One region of the Pediococcus sp. genome, then DNA from elsewhere that is predicted to be linked to it. Evidence: predicted binding sites of a transcription regulator. Region 1 holds the regulator's gene; the other holds the start of a gene.
The links. The regulator NrdR, encoded in region 1, represses ribonucleotide reductase genes. The targets are predictions, from matches to a motif close to ACACNATATATNGTGT.
Positions count from the first base shown of each region.

Region 2: the regulator NrdR is predicted to act here: its motif matches at 1,599-1,614, upstream of nrdD (anaerobic ribonucleoside-triphosphate reductase).

Region 1 covers NZ_DOEM01000001.1:183,988-187,417, forward strand. The annotation lists gene dnaI (primosomal protein DnaI) at 1-435, opposite strand, end outside; gene DD627_RS00910 (replication initiation and membrane attachment family protein) at 438-1,826, opposite strand; gene nrdR (transcriptional regulator NrdR) at 1,826-2,335, opposite strand; gene coaE (dephospho-CoA kinase) at 2,356-2,952, opposite strand; gene mutM (bifunctional DNA-formamidopyrimidine glycosylase/DNA-(apurinic or apyrimidinic site) lyase) at 2,952-3,430, opposite strand, start outside.
Region 2 covers NZ_DOEM01000027.1:22,056-25,485, forward strand. The annotation lists gene DD627_RS06560 (MFS transporter) at 1-138, shown strand, start outside; gene DD627_RS06565 (family 8 glycosyl hydrolase) at 264-1,394, shown strand; gene nrdD (anaerobic ribonucleoside-triphosphate reductase) at 1,703-3,430, shown strand, end outside.

The sequences.
Region 1 (3,430 bases):
AAAATCTAATGCAGCATTCAATGCGCTTTGCCGATTTTCATCTGGGTAAAAATCTTCAAAGTGAGCTCGTCTAATCATTTTAGGCATATTAACCGATTTGACACGTGAATTGAATTCTCGTTGCTTTTCATCTGCCAAAAGCTGTTTACTAGGCTTATACGAAACTTCAATCATATGATTATTCACAATCAAAACTGGCTGATATCCCGGCATTAGCGTGGGTTCATGGCGGTTAAATTTATCTCTTTCTTGCACATACTCATATAATTTAGAAGCTGATCGTGCCACACTATCAGAGGATAATTCCGCTTTGTGGGCCTCACAGAAAGCTAAAACATCGGCGTCTTCATATACGGAGGACATCAGATTCTGAAACTTAGTATCTAATTTGCGCTTGCTCATAAGTTCTGTTAAGACCTTGCGTACGTTTTCCATATCTACTTATCCTCCTTATGCTGCTTGCGAAGCTCATTTAAACGCTTATTAAGCCGCGCTTGATCATCCTTATTAACCTTAGTAGTAGTTGATGTATTGTCACTTTTGGCCCAGTCAGGAAGCGTTTCTTTAGCCACAACCCTTCTTGATTGAGTAACTTGTTTTCTGGTTGTGGCCTTAGCACTGGCAAAATTCTTAATTTGTAGAATTGCTCCTTCAGGTGTAGTCACATGTGCCCGACTCCAGTTATTGGCCATCGTATCTACCAATTTATTTGGTAATGTGGTAATTTCTCGATCAATAACAATGTATGAGATCAAAATATTGATCACACTAATCGGAAACAGATTACGATCAATTAAGTTTTTCAATAATTGACGTTCACTATACGTGACATAGCCCCCGTGAATCGAGCGTTTCAAATTTTCCAAATAAGTGGCCGGTGCATAGGCTTTGGCGGCCTTGATAAGTTCTTGATCTTCCTTAGTTAAACCGGTGTTATTATTAGCTTTTGCTTTTTCCGATGGCCCTGGAGTATCGACATATTTTTGATTTTGACCCTGATGGGCAGTAAAATTTTTGGCAATCTGTTGTTGCAATTTTTTGGTATTTAATTCAGCCGTTACCAAATCAGTTGCTTGTCCGATTTGACGCGCCATTTCCACTTCATCAAGTCCATACAAAAGATGCTCACTTAAAATTAGTTTCTGCGCCTCATCTACAGAGTCCCACTTGGTAAATCCCTTGCTGAGTAACTCTTTTAATAAGCTAAAATCAAAATTTGGATTGCCCAAATTTATTTGTGCTGGCTTACTATCTTGGCCCGCCTTCTTAAATTCAGCTTGTGTTTCACGAATCAAAGAGTTTGGTTCCTTAAGTGCTTGTTCAGAAATATGAAACGCGGTTAAAAAATCGGTTGAAACATTCTTTAAGTCTTTGACATTCGTTTGAATTAACTTAAAGTGATCAGCCAATTCAGAAAAGCGACGTTCTCCCACTGCTTCTAGCAGTAGGCTACTTAATAAATCATCTTTGAAAAAACTATCCGGCAAAACCGGTTTTCCAAGTTGGTATACAAAAAAGTGTCCAAGCGAGTCTTCACCCTCATAGGACTTCAATAAACCAATTCCTTCAAGCTTTTGCCGACTTGTATAGAACTCTGGCAAATCACAGTTCAGAATGTCTAATAATTCCAAATGAGACTTTCTTTCTGAACGCATTCCAACTGGATTCATTTCAGTCCAGAGAGTTAAAAACAGACTAAACGCCTTGGCACCAATAATTGGTTGATATAAATAAGTGAGCACTTTTTGATCAAAATTACTCAAATACGCCTGCTGGGTAACTAAAAAGCCATCCTTAGGACTTAAATTTGCCCATCCCTCATTCATTACGCCTCGCCACCATCATCTTTATCTTTATGCGTGGTTGGTTTCTTCACTTTCTTGTCCTGTGCCATCATATCTTTAAGTTCTTTCATAAACACATTCATATCTTTAAATTGTCGATAAACGCTCGCAAACCGGATATAGGCAATTTCATCTACTTTAGCAAGTATATTCATCACATACTCACCAATGATTTGACTAGAAACTTCATTTTCGCCTAAACCACGAACTTTATTTTCAACCTCATCAACAATTTTCGACATTTCATCCGCACCGACTGGTCGTTTCTCAGCCGCACGAATAAGCCCACGAAGAATCTTCTCTCGATTAAATTCTTCTCGGGTACCATTTTTCTTAATCACCAATAACGGTGAAGCTTCAATTCGTTCAAATGTTGTAAATCTAAATCCGCATGCTTCACATTCTCTTCGACGCCGAATAACTCGTCCATCATCAGTAGGACGGCTATCAACGACACGTGAACCATTATGGTGACAGTGTGGACATCTCATGGGCCTTTTACCTCCACTTACTAACGTAACTTCCTATTGTCAAGCCATTTTAACACTTGACGGTGGGTTTCTTCAATAGACCGACCGTTGTCAATCACAATATCAGCCATTTCAATCTTCTTTTTTTGTGACCATTGACTCAAAACTCTTTGCCGAGCTTCTTTATCTGAAAGACCATCCCGTTGTTTCAACCGCTCCAACTGAACAGCTGACGAACTGGTGACAACCATGATTTGATCAACTAATGATTGGTACCCTTGCTCTAAAAGTAACGGAGCATCTAAAACAATTAGGTTGTCGGAGCCTTTTTTGAGCGTTCGAATTTGAAATTCAATTTCAACTCTGATTGCTGGTTGCATAAGCTCATTTAGTTTTTTCAGAGCTTCAGAATCAGAAAAAACTAGATTTCCAAGTTTCTTTCGATTGAGGACATCGCCTTCAAAAATTTGATTTCCAAAAGTTTGTCGCAATCTTTGTGTTACTGGCTGCCCCGGTGCCACAATCTTGCGCGCAACTATATCTGCATCAATGACCGGGAAACCTAATTCTTTCAAATACTGGCTGACGGTGGATTTACCTGTAGCAATGCTACCAGTCAGACCTAATACAATTGCCATTAGTTATCAACTTCAATCAATTTTTGACAAAACGGACAAAAATGGGTACCACGTTGAGAAACCTTAATTCGTTCAATTAGCGTTCCGCAACGTTCACAAGGTTCCCCAGTACGTTGATAAACATGGAGTTGATTTTGAAAGCTTCCTGCATGACCACTAGCATCCAAATATGAAAAAACGGTTGTTCCCTTTGCTTTAATGGCTAAGTCCAGTTCATCAAAGATTTTTTGCCTAAGAGTCACAATTTTGCCAACCGGTACTGTATTAGTCGGTTGTAAAGGGTGAATTTTGGCCAACCACAAAACCTCATCACAGTAAATATTTCCTAACCCGGCAATCATATTTTGATCAAGTAAAAATGCTTTAATTGCCTTGTGATGCTTTCTCATTGTGGTTGTTAAATAATCAATGCTCAACGTTTCCGGCGTCGGTTCGGGACCAATCGTTTTAAGTCCAGCAACCGAATATTCTTCGCCAG
Region 2 (3,430 bases), on a different contig from region 1:
ATTGGGATTATGATTGGCTCCGGGTTAGGCAGTCAAATTGTGGAAACTACTGGTCTGGCAATGACACCATATGCAGGAGTTTTGATGGGAATTTTGGCAATTGGCCTGACCTGGCTATTAAAACGCGCCACTAAATAGCATTGAATTTTAGTGGCTGGATGATAGGGTAGTTGATTTAAAAAAATTTCAAGCTAGTTGTTACACCTTTCAATGATTATAGCTATAATAAAAGTAGGTTATTCTAATGGAAGGGGGACTTAAGTTTGAAGCAGAAAAAATTATGGGTGAGCCTCTTAGGACTTGTCATTGTTGCAGGGGTGGTCGTGGGATTAACCAATCTCAAGGCACAACCTGCACGAGCAAAAACGAGTCAAGCGGTTACCTTATATAATCAGTGGAAGAAAGCTTATGTAGGTGGAAAATCTCAAAAGTATGTGAAGAACAATAATGGATCAGGGGCAACTTACGTCACTTCCGAAGGTCAAGGATATGGCATGTTGGCAACTGTTTTAGCTGCTAAAAAGGGTGCAAATACGCACACCACATATAATCAAATGTACGCTTATTATCGTGCCCATCGAATTTCCAGTAAAGATGCTCTTATGACGTGGCGACAAGCGAGTCGTTCAGGAAAATTGAAGAGTGTTGGTTCAGAGAAAAATAGTGCGACCGATGGTGACTTGGATATTGCTTATTCACTCATTTTAGCTGATAAAAAATGGGGAAGTAAGAAAACAAATTACAAAGCAGCGGCCAAGACTTTGTTAAAGGCTATCAAAAAACGAGAAATTAATACAACCACTTACTTGCCAAAAATGGGTAACTGGGCAACCAGCAGCTATGATAAGAGTAAACTTCGGACGTCTGATTTGATGACGGGATACTTCAAGACATTTGCAAGTTACACCAAAGATAGCACCTGGACAAAAGTAGCCAAACAAAGCCAGGTAGCAGTTAAGAAGTTAAGTGCGCGTCACAAGTCTGGCTTGTTCCCTGATTTCATCAAGGTAACTGGCAAGAGCATCAAACTTTCGGCATTCAAGGCTTATCAAATCGAGAGTGCACAAGATGATGAGTATGGTTATAATGCTTGCCGAGTGCCATGGCGGTTAGCACAAACTTATAAAATCAGCAAAGATAGCGTGACAAAAAACGCGTTAAAGAAACAATTGAATTTCTTTAACAAACGTAAGAAGATTACAGCTGTTTACACTTTGACTGGAAGAGCTGTTCATAGTTACACCAATACGGCCTTTACTGCTCCGGTTAACTTTGCAGCAAAAACAATGAAATACACTAGTTTGCAAAAGAAGACGGCTAAACAATTGCCAAAGAAGATTGAAAAAAAGAATTATTTCTCAGCAACACTTGAAGTAGTTACAGCACTTCAATAAGGTTTGATCGACATAATAAAAATTTAAGCAAAAGGATCATGACAAAAATTTAGTTTTTGTCATAATCCTTTTTTTGTACCCAAAGTGGGAAGGCTTTCAAATAAATAAAAAAAGTTTGGGTCGCTAATCTGCGGCGAAACGGCATTGTGGATATTTGGTTAGAAAATCGACTAAAAAAGTGATACACAAACGAACTCAAAAGGACTACTATATATAGTATGCACATAAGATAAAATCACAACAAGTTGTGGTATTTTACTTACTAAAACACAATAATAGATAATATATAAAGCAGTAGGAGGTACAATATGATATCAACAATTAAAGACAAATTAGGACTATTACGAACAATTCCAATTCAAAAAAGAGATGGCGAAACGGCCAAGTTTCATCCTTATAAGTTAATTTTTAGCTTATCCAAGGTTTTACCAGATGAAAGTGACAGAGAATTAATTTATGAGGCTTTGTATGATCAGTTTCATGATCAAACAGTTATTCAAACGCGTGATATTCATGATGCTGTTCTGACCCAATTAAAAAATCAGGGATTCGCTGAAGCAGCCCAAAAGTATCGAGATTTTTATTTAGCTGATCAGCAAAAATTTGCCGATGCCACGAATGTGCAAAAAAGAATTGAAAAAGTTTTTGAACGGGATGCCGAAGTTGTCCATGAAAATGCCAATAAAGATAGCACCATCTTTAATACGCAACGAGATTTGGAGGCTGGCGCTGCCAGTCGGGCGATGGGACTTAAAATGTTGCCAGAATTAGTAGCTAAAGCTCATTTGCGGGGTGATATTCACTGGCATGACTTGGACTATTCACCCGTGACTCCCGAAACTAACTGCTGTTTGATCGATTTTGATGGCATGTTAAAAAATGGCTACAAAATTGGTAATGCCGAAGTAGATTCGCCACGCTCCATTCAAACCGCTACGGCCCAGATGGCACAAATCATTGCGAACGTGGCTTCACTTCAGTATGGTGGCTGTTCCGCCAACCGAATTGATCAGCTTTTGGCTCCTTATGCGGAGATTAATTATCAAAAACACTTAACTGATGCCAAAAAGTGGGTGGCTGCTGATAAACAAGCGGCTTATGCCAAAGCAAAAACACGTAAGGACATTTACGATGCCATGCAGGCACTGGAATATGAAATCAACACTTTATATTCTTCACAAGGGCAGACACCGTTTACCACCGTTAACTTTGGTCTGGGCACTAGTTGGATTGAACGAGAAATTCAAAAATCAATTCTGGAAATTCGGATCAAGGGTCTGGGAACAGAGCATCGAACGGCTATTTTTCCAAAGTTAATTTTCACGTTGAAACGTGGCTTAAATTTACGGCCAACTGATCCCAATTACGATATTAAACAACTAGCAGTTGAATGTTCAACGAAGCGAATGTATCCAGATCTTTTAATGTACGACAAGATCAAGGAATTAACGGGCAGTTTCAAAACACCAATGGGGTGTCGGTCATTTTTACAGGGATGGCATGATGAAAACGGCAAAGAAGTAAACTCAGGCCGAATGAATCTAGGCGTCGTCACGCTAAACCTACCTCGGTTGGCGTTGTCTGCTAATGGTGATCAAAAGTTATTCTGGGAGATTTTTGATGAACGGATGAATTTGTGTCACCAAGCCTTAGCCTATCGTATTGAACGCACGAAAGAAGCACAGCCAAAAAATGCACCATTACTGTATATGTATGGGGCATTTGGCAAACGATTACCGGCCGATGGGAATGTAGATGACTTATTTAAGAATCAACGGGCGACTGTTTCGTTAGGATACATCGGGTTATACGAAGTGTGCACTGTGTTTTATGGTGAAAACTGGGAGCACAATGCCCAAGCGCACGAATTTGCAGAAAAAGTTGTGAAAGCCATGCGACAGAAATGTGATGAGTGGGCTCAGGCCAGTGGTTATCATTATAGTTTATACTCCACGCCAGCTGAGTCCTTGACGGATACTTTTTGTCGTGACGACATTGCGAAGTTTGGTAAAGTGGCCAATGTGACAGATAAAGAA